Regions from separate parts of the Mesorhizobium australicum WSM2073 genome, predicted to be linked through region 2. Evidence: predicted binding sites of a transcription regulator. Region 2 holds the regulator's gene; the other holds the start of a gene.
The links. The regulator PhoB, encoded in region 2, activates phosphate uptake and scavenging genes when phosphate is short. The targets are predictions, from matches to a motif close to TGTCATNNANCTGTCAT.
Positions count from the first base shown of each region.

Region 1: a site for PhoB is predicted at 3,306-3,322, ahead of MESAU_RS03935 (PhoX family protein). Genes of this name have one in related genera too.

Region 1 is NC_019973.1:843,461-850,963, forward strand. It holds gene MESAU_RS03925 (flavin-containing monooxygenase) at 1-862, shown strand, start outside; gene MESAU_RS03930 (hypothetical protein) at 895-1,119, opposite strand; gene MESAU_RS03935 (PhoX family protein) at 1,253-3,256, opposite strand; gene MESAU_RS31450 (hypothetical protein) at 3,520-4,020, shown strand; gene MESAU_RS03945 (response regulator) at 4,138-4,800, opposite strand; gene MESAU_RS03950 (sensor histidine kinase) at 4,797-6,188, opposite strand; gene MESAU_RS03955 (hypothetical protein) at 6,357-6,698, shown strand; gene MESAU_RS03960 (phosphatase PAP2 family protein) at 6,707-7,411, shown strand.
Region 2 is NC_019973.1:1,494,587-1,502,089, reverse strand. It holds gene MESAU_RS07175 (sugar ABC transporter permease) at 1-119, opposite strand, end outside; gene xylF (D-xylose ABC transporter substrate-binding protein) at 357-1,397, opposite strand; gene MESAU_RS07165 (ROK family protein) at 1,661-2,896, shown strand; gene phoB (phosphate regulon transcriptional regulator PhoB) at 2,899-3,588, opposite strand; gene phoU (phosphate signaling complex protein PhoU) at 3,608-4,315, opposite strand; gene pstB (phosphate ABC transporter ATP-binding protein PstB) at 4,341-5,144, opposite strand; gene pstA (phosphate ABC transporter permease PstA) at 5,141-5,992, opposite strand; gene pstC (phosphate ABC transporter permease subunit PstC) at 5,996-6,979, opposite strand; gene pstS (phosphate ABC transporter substrate-binding protein PstS) at 7,046-7,503, opposite strand, start outside.

The DNA.
Region 1 (7,503 bases), 650 kb from region 2:
CGTTTCCGTCGAGTCCATCACATTCAGGGGCGATCACTGGGTCGTGCGCACCAGCGCCGGCTCGCGCCTGGCGCGCCATGTCGTTGTGGCCACCGGCCGCGACCGGGAACCCTTCACGCCGCAGTGGACGGGCATGCAGGCGTTCGCGGGCCGGATCATCCACTCGGCGGATTTTGGCGATGCCCAGGCCTATGCGGGCAAGAAGGTGCTGGTTGTCGGCGCCGGCAATTCGGGCTTCGACGCACTCAATCATCTGGCCGGTGTCGATACCGCCGCTGTCTGGCTGTCGGCCCGCAACGGCCCCGCCCTTTTGCCCAAGCGCGTCGGCAAGATCGCCGTGCACCGCCTCTCGCCGCTCATGGCGCGCCTGCCGCTGCGCGTCGCCGATGCGGTGATGGCGGTGACGCAGCGCCTGGTGTTCGGCGATCTCACCAAATTCGGCGTGCCGCCCGCGCCTGCGGGCGGCGCCAGCCGCCTGACCTCGGACTATACCGCGATCGCCGCCGACGATGGCGCCGTCGATGCCATCAAATCGGGCAGGATCGTGGTGGTGCCCGGGGTACGGGAGTTCACCCGCGACGGCGTCATCCTGGCTAATGGCAGCCTGATCGCTCCCGACATCGTCATTGCCGCGACGGGCTACCGCACCGGGCTGGAGCGGATGGTCGGCAATCTCGGCGTGCTCGACGAGAAGGGCGTTCCGCTCTTCAACGGCGGCCAGGCCGATCCGAAACTGCCCGGCCTGTGGTTCACCGGCATGCGGCCGAGCATCCGCGGCTGCTTTGCCAATGCCGGCATATTGGCCAAGGCGATAGCTGCGCGGATCGCCGGCTCATCCCGCCCCTCCGGCGCCTCACGCTGAGCGACCGCACAGGACAACATTTCCCGTCGGCGTCACGCCGATTTCGGCTCCAGCCGCCGGAAACCGACAGCCTCGGTCAGCATCTCCTCGTCGACCATGCCGGCATTGTAGAGGGCCAGCAAGGTGAGCGCCAATTCACGCGCCTCGACGGATTCGGGATGCGCTTGCCGTCGGCGGCAGGCCTCGTCGAAGACACGTTGCAAGGTGGCCACTTCGTCAGGTTTGAGCAGGCCACGGTCGTAGATCGACTTGGGCATGGCGATGATCTCCTGATCACGATCTAGGGCGCCACGTGTAAATTGCCAATCTTTCCCGAGGCTTGAATATGATATCGCACAAAAGAGAGGCCCCGGATCGCCGGAGCCCCTCTCATTTTTGTCTCGCCCGACCTCAGACGGCGATCTTGCCGCCACCCTGTTTGGTGATGGCGACCACCGCCGGCCGCACCGGCATGTCGGGCCTGAAATCGGGCCAGCGGGTCGACAGGTCCTCATAATAGGAGGGCCGGCCGAACGCTTCCCAATCCTCGCCGCCGTCACCCGGATGCTGGACGGCGACAAAGGCGGTCTGGTCGTCCGGCGCAAACAGCGGGCCGCACATTTCGGCGCCGATCGGCACGCGGAAGAACAGCTTCGAGGTCGCCCGCGCCGATCCTTCCGTGTCCACCGCCCACAGGCCGTCGGTGCGGCCGGTGGCCTTCGGGCCCTGGCCATCGGTGGCGACCCACAGGCGCCCGGCCGAATCGACCGCGCAATTGTCGGGCATGCCGAACCAGCCATGGGCCGTCGTCGCGGTGGAGAAGGTGGCGCCGACGGCGGCCACCGATGGGTCGCCGCATTTCAGCAGCACTTCCCACTTGCCCTTGGTGGCGGCGAAATCGCCCTCGTCCTCGACGATTTCGATGATGTGGCCGAAGGCGTTTTCGGCACGCGGGTTGGCGGCGTCGACCTGATCGGCCTTGCGCTTGGAATTGTTGGTCAGCATGACATAGACCTTGCCGTTGCTGGCATTGGGCTGGATGTCTTCGGGCCGGTCCATCTTGGTGGCGCCAAGCAGGTCGGCGGCGCGGCGTGTCTCGATCAGCACGTCGGCCTGGCCGGCAAAACCGTTTTCCGCCGTCAGCGGCCCTTGGCCGAACACGATCGGCATCCATTCGAACGAGCCGTCCTCCGCGAATTTGGCGACATGCAGCGTGCCGTCGTCGAGCAGATCCTTGTTGGCCGCGCGGTCGCCGGCGTTGAACATGCCCTTGGTGACGAACTTGTAGACATAGTCGAAGCGCTCGTCGTCGCCGAGATAGAAGACCACTCGACCATCCTTGGCGACGATCGATTCGGCGCCCTCATGCTTGAAGCGGCCCATGGCGGTGCGCTTGCGCGGCACCGAGGCCGGGTCGTTGACATCGACCTCGACGATCCAGCCGAAGCGGTTGGGCTCGTTCGGCTCCTTGGCCAGGCTGAAGCGGTCATAGTGCGCGCCCCATTCATAGGCGCCTTCCGGAATGCCGAGGCGCTTGTAGTTGGCGGCCTCCTTGTGGCCCTCCGGCAGCTCGCCGGAGAAATAGCCATGGATGTTCTCCTCGGACATCACATACGTGCCCCAGGGCGTGACCCCGCCGGCGCAATTGTTGATGGTGCCGAACACCTTGACGCCGGACGGGTCGGCATTGGTCTTGACGCGGTCATGGCCGGCAACCGGGCCCGACAGCGCCATCTCGGTGTTGGCGGTGATGCGGCGGTTGAGCTTGCCGTCGCGAATTACCCGCCATTTGCCGCCATCCTTGCGGATCTCGACGATGGTGCCGCCATGGGCGGCCATCTCGACATCGACCTGCTCTTTCGAGAGCGGCGCCACCTCGGCCGACTTCTTGCCGTCCTTCTCGACAATCTTGACGATGCCTGGGAACATCAGATGCGGGTTGGTGTATTCGTGGTTGACCACCAGCAAGCCATGCTCGGCCGAGCCATCGAGCGGGATGTAACCGACATAGTCGTTGTTGTAGCCGAACTGCTTGGCCTGGGCTTGCGCCGACTGCTTCGTCGGGTCGAATTCCGGCGAATCGGCAAACAGCGGATCGCCCCAGCGCAGCAAAACGTCGGCGTCGTAGCCCGGCGCGACGTGGTGCTTATCGTCGATACCGGCCTCCAGCTCGTCGAATTTGAACGCTGAGCCTTCCGCGGCGCGGGCATCGTCGGCGGCGATCATGGCCAGCGGGCTGACGGTGGCGGCGATCGCCGAAACGGCAAGCGAACCCTTGAGGAAGCCACGGCGCGAGAACCGCGCGGCGATGATCTCGCCCATGGTGCGGTTCTCGCTGGGATTGTTGGCCGGGCCTTCGTTTTCCTCGAGCAGGCTGGTGCGGAATCGGGCGTCGGGGGAGCGATGTTCGGTCATGGGAACCTCTGGTGGGTTTTGCCTGGAGCTTCCGGCTTACAGTCGGCTGATCACATTTTCGTGACATGGTATCTCCGCTGCCGCTCGCTCACGAGACCGATTTTTCACGCCTCGCCTGGGACTTTGGTCCAAGCTTGCGCCTGCAAAGGTCCTGGGGGACAAACGCAACGGTCGGAGGTCGCTTCCGGTCACCACGTCTTTCGGCGATGTTGTTGCACTGCAACGTTGGGGTGGGCGCGCCGGCTCAATCGACGGAGATCAGTATGCGTGGATCGATCACGGCCCGTTGTTGCCGTCTGGCTCTCAGATCGGCGGCCGTCCTGGCGCTGACCATCGCTCCCTATGGAATCGTCTTCCATGGCTTCGTGCCTGGACTCGATGCCGCGACCGCACATGCCGACAAGGGTGGCAACGGCGGTGGCGGTGGGAACGGCGGTGGCGGTGGGAATGGCGGTGGCGGTAACAGCGGTGGCGGTGGCGGCAACAGCGGCAATGGAGGAAACAGCGGCAACGGCAATAGCGGTAACAGCGGCGGCGGGAATAGCGGAAAGGGTAAGGGCCAGGGCAACCAGAGCACAAGCCATGTCAACGCCACGACCGGCGACACGGTCGACGTGGATGGGAACAAGATTACAGTTCAGCACCCGGATGGCTTGACGGAAAAAATCGAGAACGGGCGTTTCAGCATGAAGGATAAGCTCGGCCGCACGATCATCGATCGCCGTGCCACACCGGCCGACGCCAGCCGTCTCAAGGCGCTTTGAATTTCGGCCCTATGAATTTCGCCTTGTGAAGCTGGTCAACAGGCAACGACCAGTTTCACACGTCACCTCCGCCGCCCCCCGGCGGAGGTGACCTCGTTTCGCGGCGTTCCACGATGGCTACGAACGGTCCCTGTCGCGGTCGCGAAACTCGCGCATGATGAGGGCCGCTTCAGTACGATTTCGCACGTTGAGTTTCGACAGCACCCCCGTCATGTGGTGCTTGACGGTCTTCTCCTGCAGCTCCAGGCGTAAGGCGACTTCCTTGTTGCTCAGTCCCTCCGCCACCAGCCGCAGGATTTCGGTCTGCCGGCCGGTGAGTTGCCGCAGCCGGTCCGCCACGCCGTTGGCGGGCTGCAAGGACTGCACGTCGGAAAGCAGCCGGGCCGACAGCATCGGCGAAAGATAGCTTTCGCCGGCCGCCACGTTGCGCAGGATATCGGCAAGCGCACGCGATCCGACGCCTTTGAGGACATAGCCGAGCACCCCGGCGTTCAAGGCCTTGGTCACATCGGCATTCGCCTCTGAAACGGTCAGCATGACGATCTTCTGGGCGGGATGGTCGGCAAGGATGCTGGCAACCGCGGCCAGGCCGCCGCCCGGCATTGAAATGTCGATGAGCAAGATGTCGGGCTGCATGGTCGAGGCGATGCGCTCCGCGTCCTGCGCGGTCGCACCTTCGCCGACCATCTCGAAGCCGCCGATCTCCGACAGGCTACGCGTCACGCCTTCGCGGAACAGCGGATGATCGTCGACAATGGCAATGCGGATGGCGCCGATCATGCTTGCTCCTCGACCGAAAGACGGATCACCAGCTTCGTGCCTTTCGGCCCTGTGAGTGTTTCGAATTGGCCGCCAATGCTTTCAACCCGCTCCCTGAGGCCGGCAAGGCCCAACCCCTCGGCCCGCGCCGGATCGAAGCCCGGTCCGCCGTCCGATACTTCAACGAAAAGCCTACCATTTTTCATGCCTGCACGCACCGCCTGATCCTTGCCCCGTCCGTGGCGGTAGGCATTGTTCAGCCCCTCCTGCACGAAGCGATAGATGCTGATCTTCTCAGAAGCGCCGGGCTCCGGCAAATGTCTCGGCATCGTAAGCGTCACCGATGTGCCCGTCCGGCGCTCGTGTTCTTCGACGGCCAGCCGCAGCACGTCCGCCGCCGCCGCCGTTTCTATCTGCGGCAGGACCAGGCCGGTGCAGATGCCGCGTATCTCGCGCATCGCATCCTCCAGTGTCTTGCGGATCATGGCGATTTCGGTCGAGCGGCCTTCGCTGCCATGCCCGTCGCCGGTAAACACCGGACTGTCCATGCGCAGCGCGGCCAGCGCCACGAGCTGGGCAGGGCCGTCATGCAGGTCGGCGCCGATCCGGCGCAGATATCTTTCGTTGAGCGCGGTGGCGCGGCGGGACGCCCGCTGCACACGATGCCGCAAGGCGCTGTTCTGTGTCACCAGGCCCTGCAGCTCGGACACCTGGCGGCGCAGCGCCCCGCGCTGGTCGTCGATGATGCGGCTGCCGCGCAGGACGATGCCCGACAGAAGCAGGAATGCCGTCAAGGTGGTCCCGGCCACGACCAGCCAGCTCGACAGCAGGGCGGAAGCCAGGGTAGCCTTGAAATCGCTGGCGACCTCGTAAAACTCCGTGACGGCGACCACTTCGCCGGACCAGGGCTCGCGCACTGGATTGTAGATCTCGAGCAACGGCACACCCGCGGCCCGCTCCTTGTCTTCGTTCTCGTCGAACGTATCGAACTGGGCAACGACGCTGCCCTGGAAGGCAGAACGCAGATTGTCGTTCAGGCCGAAGCGGCGACCCGTCAAAGCCGAGTCCTTTGCATAGAGGATCGTGCCGTCGCGGCGCCAGAGCCTGAAGGATGCCAGGCGTTTGCCGAGCGCGCCCTGGCCGAGCGTCTCGTCCAGCGCCTGCTTGACGGATGCGCTGAGCTCCTCGCTCTTGCGCAGGTCGGGCAGCAGCGGCGCAATCACGCTGTCGACATAGAGCGCCGTCGTGGCGGCCGAATTGCGAGTGACGCCGTCCCGGATCTGCGTCGTCACCCAGGTCCCGACGATCACCATGACGACCAGCAGCCCAAAACCGCCGGCAACGACGAATTGCAGGGCAAGGGAAAGCTCGCTCCAGCGCCGCGCCAAGTTCTGAAAAATACGAGTCATGAACCCCTGACCGCCCTTCTATCGACAGGCTGGGCGATTCCGGCACATTGAGCTTCAGTCTCGCCGTTGCCAAGACCCTCCTTTGAACGACGTCGCTTGACGTTCCGGCACGCTTCGGAAACAAGGTCGGCGATATCAGGCAAGAGGCGCTTCGAGGGGGACGGGACGTTGAGTTTTTCGGGACTTCTGCAGCTCGGCTTTTCGACGGTGATCTTCCTGCTGGCGGCGACCGCCGCCAAGCAATGGGGGCTGGCGCCCAGCCTGGGCAAGATCCTGCTGACGCTGGCGCTCTATTCGCTGGGCAATCTGATCATGCTGCGGCTTATCCGCGAGTTCGGCATGTCGGTATCGTTCAGCCTCTCGGCGGTGATCCAGCTGGTTTCGGTCAATGTCGTTGCGCTGGTGTTCTTCGGCGAGCGCGTCAACGCGTTGCAGGCGGCCGGCATCGCGCTGGCAATCGCGGCCGTGGCGCTGATCACGCTTGGGCCCTATCTGCAAGGGCGGATGTAACGGTGCCGATGAAGAACGCCGCGAAAGCTCTGCTCAATCGGGTCGAATTCCCGGTGCTGCTGGCCGGCCTGGTCATCGCCGGTGGGCTGTGGGCGTTCGAGGAATTGATGGAGGTGGCACGGGCCACCACGCCGCACGCCTTCGATACCGAAATCCTGCTTGCATTCCGCCAGGCCGGTCAACCGGCGATCCCGATCGGTCCGCCATGGCTGGAAGGCGCGATGCGCGACATCACCAGCCTCGGCAGCTCCAGTGTTCTGGTGCTGATCACGGCGGCGACGATCATCTATCTGCTGTTGATCCGCCGCCCGGCGACGGCGCTTCTCATGTTCGTTGCCGTGGCGGGCGGCCAGGTGCTGTCGAGCCTGCTGAAAGCCGGCGTCGACCGGCCACGCCCGGAACTCGTTTCGCATCTCGTCAACGAGACGTCGCTTTCCTTCCCAAGCGGCCATGCCATGCTGTCGGCGGTGACCTACCTCACGCTCGGTTCGCTGGCGGCGCGCTTCCTGCCGGGCCGGACGACCAAGGTCTACGTGCTGTTCCTGGCGGTGCTGACGACAGTGCTGGTCGGCGTCAGCCGCATCTATCTCGGCGTCCACTGGCCCTCGGATGTGCTGGCGGGCTGGTGTGCCGGCTTCGCCTGGGCGATGCTATGCTGGTTGGTGGCGAGGCTTCTGCAACGGCGCAAGGCGGTGAGCGAGGAGCCTGACTGAGTCAGATCAACCTGTTGATGAGGTGCCCTCCGCAGCCCGTCAGTATCAGAACCGTCGACAGCAAGCCTGCCGATATCACCATGGTCTTGAAA
Region 2 (7,503 bases):
GCGCCGATCATGCCGAGCATGCGGGTATCGATCTCGGTCGCCTTCAGGAAACGCGCGACCGCGCCGAGTTCCGACGCACGCGCCGTATCGGCCTGCGAGGTTGAGGTCGTGTCGGTCATGATGTCCTCCCAGCGGCTTGCCGTCTGACGCGGAGCCGGACCAGAGCCCAGAAGTTAGCCGCCAGCGGCGGAAACACAAATCTTGTCGGGAAAACGCCGCGGCTTGGAAGCAATTCCAGGAAAAGTGCGTAAAGGGTTTTTGTCCGGAATTGCGAAGACAAGGAAATTGGAACGGTCAGTGTTCAGAACACTGACCGTTCCACGCCGCGGCGTTTCCGACTTTTCAGGCGATCAAGCTCAGTTGCAGGCCGCGACGCTGCCCGCGGCAACGCCCGTGCAGACTTCGTCCTTCTTGATCCAGCCGGCGTCGATGACGAGGTTGAGATTGTCCTTGGTGATGGCCACCGGGGTCAGGAACAGCGACTTGACGGTGTTGCCGCCAGGCGTCGTGAAGTCCTTCACGCCGGCGATGTCGGTCATCTTCTTGCCGTCGGCGAGTTGCGAGGCGATCTCGGCGGCGTTCTTGCCGAGTTCGCGCGCGTCCTTCCACACCGACACGGTCTGGGTGCCGAGCGCGATGCGGTTGAGCGCGGCGTGGTCGCCGTCCTGGCCGGAGACCGGCACGGTGCCGGCGAGCCCCTGCGCCGTCAGCGCCGCGACGACGCCGCCGGCGGTGCCGTCATTGGCGGCGACCACGGCGTCGACCTTGTTGTCGTTGGCGGTGAGGAACTGTTCCATGTTCTTCTGGGCGTTGGCGGGCAGCCAGCCGTCCGTATAGGCTTCGCCGACATTCTTGATCTTGCCGCTGTCTATGGCCGCCTTCAGCACTTCCATCGAGCCCGAGAACAGGAAGTCGGCATTCGGATCGGCGCCGGAGCCCTTGATGAAGACGTAATTGCCCTCAGGCTTCACCTTGAACACTTCGCGGGCCTGCATGCGGCCAACTTCCTTGTTGTCGAAGGTCAGGTAGAAGACGTCCTTGTTCTCGATCAGGCGGTCATAGCCGACGACCGGAATGCCCTCGTCGAGCGCCTTCTGTACCGCCGGGCCGATGGCCGACGCGTCCTGCGCCAGGATGATCAGCGAATTGGCACCCTGCGAAATCAGGCTCTCGACATCGGTCAGCTGCTTGCCAGGATTGGACTGCGCATCGGCGGAAATGTACTTGTCGCCCGCGGCCTCGATCGCCTTCTTCATGGCGGCCTCGTCGGTCTTCCAGCGCTCCTCCTGGAAGTTGGACCACGACACGCCGATAACCTTGCCCTTCGCCTGCGCGACCGACGCCAGCGTCAGCGACATGGCGACACCCGCCAGAATGGCGACTGTGAATCTCTTCATGATATCCTCCCTGCGCCGCGTGTGGCGCGACCAAACTGGCCCTAAGGCCGGCACAAAGGCTCTAATTTTTTCGAGCCTCGAAAAAACACTGGTCCATCGCCGGAACACTGTCAACATCGATTCTGACGGATTTTGAGGTGCCGGAAGCCTTTTTTCGAGCCCCGCAATAAATAATGACAGCCCCAGCCGCTTCTGCCAGTATTCGACCCGTTGCCGGAGGTGTTCGAGGGGGCGTCAAGAACCGCGGCGACGGGGAGGAAATCATGTCGGTCGGAATCCGCCACGACGATCTGCGCCGGCGCAACCGCGCAATGGTGATTGGAGCCGTGCGCCGGGGTGGCCAGCCCTCGCGCACCGAGATCGCCGCCACCACCGCCCTGAGCCACTCGACCATATCGGCGATATCAGCCGACCTGATCGGCGAAGGTATCCTGAGCGAAGGCAAGCCGAACGAGGCCGGCTCACTGAAACGCGGCCGGCCGCAGGTGGGCCTTTGTCTCAACCCCGAGGCCGCGGCGGTCATGACCGTGGTGCTGTCGCTGAATTTCCTCTCCGTCGCCGTCATCGACTACGCCGGCCAGGTGATATCGGAGGAGCAACGCCGGCTGGACACGCTGACCATGTCGCGCGAGGCGCTGATCGGCGAATGCGTGGCCATCGTCCGACGCCGCCTCGAGGATCCCGACCTCGATGTCGCCAGCATTGCCCGCATCGCGCTGGCGATCCAGGGCATCACCGACACCGAGGCGCGCGCCATGCTGTGGTCGCCGATCACGCCGCAGACGGACATTGCCTTCGCCGATATACTCGAAGCCGAATTCGGCATCCCCGCCACCATGGAGAACGACTGCAACATGATGGCTGTGGCGCTGCGCTGGCGCGACCCCGAGCGCTACCGCGACGACTTCATCGCCATCCTGCTCTCGCACGGCATCGGCATGGGCCTGGTGCTGAAGGGCGAGCTGTTCACCGGCACCCATTCCTCAGGCGGCGAGTTCGGCCACATGATCCATCGCCCCGGCGGCGCGCTCTGCCGCTGCGGGCGGCGCGGCTGCGTCGAGGCCTATGCCGGCAACTATGCCATCTGGCGTAATGCAGGACAGATGGGTGAGGACGCCAAACCGGTCGACGTCAGCGACGCCGACATGCGCGCATTGGCGGCCACGGCGCGCGAAAGAGACGGACCGGAGCGCGAGGCCTATCGCAAGGCCGGCGAGGCGCTGGGCTATGGCCTTGGCAGCTTGTTCGCGCTGATCGATCCGGCGCCGGTTGCGATGGTCGGCGTCAGCGCCGCCGCCTTCGATCTGATCGAGCCGGCCTTGCGTGAGGCCATCGCCCAGACCGCCGGCGGCCAGCATTCGACGTCGATTTCCTTCGATACAGAGCTGAACGAATTGCCGCTGATCCGCGAGGGCTGCGCCATGCGCGCGCTCACCTTCGTCGACCAGGAGATCTTCGCGCCGGGCGTGCAGGTGAGATCCGGCAAGAACGTGGCCTGATCTCAATCCTCGCGGATTGCGTAGCCCGCGCCACGGATGGTGCGTATCACATCGGGCATGCGGCCATTGTTGACCGCCTTGCGCAGGCGGCCGACATGCACATCCACGGTGCGCTCGTCGATGTAGATCGTCTCGCCCCAGACATTGTCGAGCAACTGGCTGCGCGAGAACACGCGGCCGGGATGGCGCATCATGAATTCGAGCAGCCTGAACTCGGTCGGTCCGAGCCGGATCTCGCTCTTCTTGCGATAGACCCGGTGCGATTCGCGGTCGAGCACGATGTCGCCGACCTTGAGCACGCTGGACAGCACTTCCGGTTTGGCGCGGCGCAGCAGCGCCTTGACCCGGGCCATGAATTCCGGCGTCGAGAACGGCTTGACCAGATAGTCGTCGGCGCCGGTCGAGAGGCCGCGCACGCGATCGCTCTCCTCGCCGCGCGCCGTCAGCATGATGATCGGCAATCGCTCCGTCTCGGGCCGCATGCGCAGGCGCCGACAGAGTTCGATGCCGGAAACCGCCGGCACCATCCAGTCGAGCACCAGCAGGTCGGGCACGTTTTCCTGGAGGCGTATCTCGGCTTCGTCGCCGCGTGTCACCACCTCGACCTGGTAACCCTCGGACTCCAGGTTGTAGCGGAGGAGCACGCCCAGCGGCTCCTCGTCCTCCACCACCATGATGCGTGGCGCGATCATCGATCGATCATCCCTGCCGTCAAGCCGCCGGCACCGACATCGCCGTCTCGTCCTGCTTCGGACGGTTGGCGGGCAGTTGCGTGCCGGTCAGCACATAATACGCATTCTCGGCGATGTTGGTCACGTGGTCGCCAATGCGTTCGAGATTCTTGGCGCAGAACAAAAGATGCGTGCAAGCCGTGATGTTGCGGGGATCCTCCATCATGTAGGTCAGGAGTTCGCGGAAGACCGAAGTGTATTTGACGTCGATGCGTTCGTCGTCATTCCTGAGCTTGGCGAGGGCGGCGGCATCGCCGGCCGCATATTCCTCGACGACGCCCTGCACCTGGATCAGCACCAGCTGCGCCATGGAGTCGATGGAATGCGACAAGTCGCGCGGCGTGGCGGTGAGGCCGACCGAGCCGACGCGCTTGGCGATGTTCTTGGCAAGGTCGCCGATGCGTTCGAGATCGCCCGCCATGCGGATCGAGCCGACGACATGACGCAGATCGTCGGCCATCGGCTGGCGCTTGGCGATCAGGGTAATGGCGCGATCATCGAGTTCGCGCTGGCGCGCGTCCATGATGGCGTCGTCGGAGACGACGCGCTGTGCCAGCGCGTTGTCGGAATTCAGCAGCGCCTTGGTGGCGCCGCCGACCATCGTGCCGGCGAGATCGCCCATGTCGCTGATCAGCCTGCTGATCTGCCCGAGATCCTCGTCGAAGGCTGCGACTGTGTGTTCGGCCATGATCCTGGTCCTCGTATGCGTGAGATCAGCCGAAGCGGCCGGTGATATAGTCCTGCGTGCGCTTCTCGCGAGGCGACGTGAAGATCTTCTCGGTCTTGTCGAATTCGACCAGCTCGCCCAGATACATGAAAGCCGTCTGCTTCGAGACGCGCGCGGCCTGCTGCATGTTGTGGGTGACGATGACGATCGTGTAGTCGGCCTGCAACTCGTCGATCAATTCCTCGATCTTGGCGGTCGACAATGGGTCGAGCGCCGAGGCCGGCTCGTCGAGCAGGATGACCTCCGGCTTGACCGCCACGGTGCGGGCGATGCAAAGCCGCTGCTGCTGGCCGCCCGACAGGCTGAGGCCGCTGGCGTTGAGCTTGTCCTTGACCTCGTTCCACAGCGCGGCGCGTTTCAACGCCTGCTCGACACGGCCGTCCATCTCGGCCTTGCCGATCTTCTCATAGAGCCTGACGCCGAAGGCGATATTCTCATAGATCGACATCGGGAACGGCGTCGGCTTCTGGAACACCATGCCGATCTTGGTGCGCAACAGGTTGAGGTCCTGCGAGCGGTCGAGAACGTTCTGGCCGTCGAGCAGCACCTGACCCTCGGCGGTCTGCTTGGGGTAGAGCTCGTAGATGCGGTTGAAGACGCGCAGCAGCGTCGACTTTCCGCAACCCGACGGTCCGATGAAGGCCGTCACGCTGCGCTCGGGCAGCGACAAGGTGATGTCCTTCAGCGCCTTCGACTGGCCGTAGTAGAAATTGAGGTTCTTGACCTCGATCTTCGCCTTGGCGGCTGCCTCGGCGGCAATCGTCATGTCTGGAGACAACATCTGGCTCATTTGTCCTCTCTGCGTCCGGTCAGGCTGCGCGCAAAGATGCTGAGCGCGAGAACCGTCAATGTGATTATGAGTGCGCCGGTCCACGCCAGTTGCTGCCACTCCTCGTAAGGGCTGAGAGCGAACTGGAAGATGGTCACCGGCAGGCTGGCCATCGGCGCATTGAGATTGCTCGACCAGAACTGGTTGTTGAGCGCTGTGAAGAGTAGCGGCGCCGTCTCGCCGGAAATGCGGGCAATGGCCAGCAATATGCCGGTGACGATGCCGGACATCGCCGCGCGGTAGGCCACCGAACGAATCACCACCCAGCGCGGCGCGCCAATCGCCGTGCCGGCCTCGCGCAAAGCGTTCGGCACAAGGTTGAGCATGTCCTCGGTGGTACGCACCACGACGGGAATGACCAGGATGGCCAGTGCCACGGCACCGGCGATGGCCGAGAAATGCCCCATCGGCCGCACCATCAATTCGTAGACGAACAGGCCGATGATGATTGAGGGCGCCGACAGCAGGATGTCGTTGATAAAGCGCACCACGGTGGTGAGCTTCGAAAAGCGGCCATATTCGGCCATGTAGGTGCCGGCCAGCACGCCGATCGGCGTGCCGACGACGATGCCGATAATGGTCATCACGATGCTGCCGTAGATGGCGTTGAGCAGGCCACCGGCATCACCGGGCGGCGGGGTCATTTCCGTGAACACTGAGAGCGAAACGCCCGACAGGCCCTTATAGAGCAGCGCGCCGAGGATCAGTGCCAGCCAGGCAAGGCCGATGCCGGCGGCGATGACGCAGAGCGTCATCATCACACCGTTCTTGCGCTTGCGGCTCTGGTGAAGCGATGCGGCTGTCGACATCGGTCAGACTCCGGTACGGGCATCGATGCGCATCAGCATGTAGCGGGCGATGGCAAGGATGAGGAAGGTGATGACGAACAGGATCAGACCGAGCGCCACCAACGAGGAGGTGTAGAGATCGCCGACGGCTTCGGTGAATTCGTTGGCGATGGTTGCCGAGATCGTCGTTGCCGGCGCGAACAGCGAGGCGCTGATCCGGTGGGCGTTGCCGATGACGAAGGTGACCGCCATGGTTTCACCGAGTGCACGGCCGAGCGCAAGCATGACGCCGCCCATGATGCCGATGCGGGTGTAGGGGACGACGACCCGGCGTGTTACCTCCCAGGTCGTGCAGCCAATGCCGTAGGCGGACTCCTTCAGCACCGGCGGCACCGTGTCGAACACATCCTTGGTGATCGAGGTGATGAAAGGCAGGATCATGATGGCCAGGATCATCGCCGAGGTCAGCAGGCCGATGCCATAAGGAGGCCCGGCGAACAGGCTGTTAAGGCCGGGAATGCCGTGGAACACGTTGATGATGAAAGGTTGCACTGTCGTCTGCAGGAACGGTGCCAGCACGAACAGGCCCCAGATACCGTAGATGATCGAAGGAATGCCGGCCAGCAGTTCCACCGCCATGCCGATCGGGCGCCGAAGCGGACGCGGGCAAAGCTCGGTAAGAAAAATGGCGATGCCGATGCCGAGCGGCACAGCGATCAGGATGGCGATGGCCGAAGTGATGATGGTGCCATAGATCGGCGCCAGGGCGCCGAATTTCTCGGTGACGGGATTCCAGCTCTCGGTGGTCAGAAAGGAGAAGCCGAAGGTCGACAGTGCCTGCCAGGAACCGGCGAACAGCGAGACGGCGACGCCGCCGAGCAGCACCAGCACGAGAATGGCGGCGGCGCGGGTCAGCCCATGGAAGATCGAATCGGTCAACGCGAACCGTCTGACGGTGGCGTCGCGTGAACCTCGAACGGCTGGCAAGGCTTCGTGGGCAGCGCTCATGTCAAGCTCGGCTCTTTGTGTTGAACGAAAAGGAGCGCCGCGGGGCGGCGCTCCTCCAGAAAGATATTACTCGCCGGCGTAGACGGGCTTGCCGTCGGCCTTGATGTCGGCCTTCCACGAAGCCTTGATCAGGTCGACGACGCTATCGGGGATCGACACATAGTCGAGCGCCTTGGCGGTTTCCTTGCCGTCCTTGTAGGCCCAGGCAAAGAACTTGAGCGCTTCGCCGGTGGCCGCGGCATCGTCCGGGGTCTTGTGGATCAGCACCCAGGTCGAGGCAGCGATCGGCCAGGTGGCGTCGCCCGGCTCGTTGGTGATGATGACGTTGAAGTTCTTGGCGCCCTTGAAGTCGGCGTTCGAAGCAGCCGCGCCGAAGGATTCGAGCGACGGCTCGACGACCTTGCCGGCGGCGTTCAGCATCTTGGAGTAGGAGAGATTGTTCTGCTTGGCATAGGCATATTCGACATAGCCGATGCCGCCGTCGGTCTGCTTGACGGTGTTGGCAACGCCTTCGCTGCCCTTGG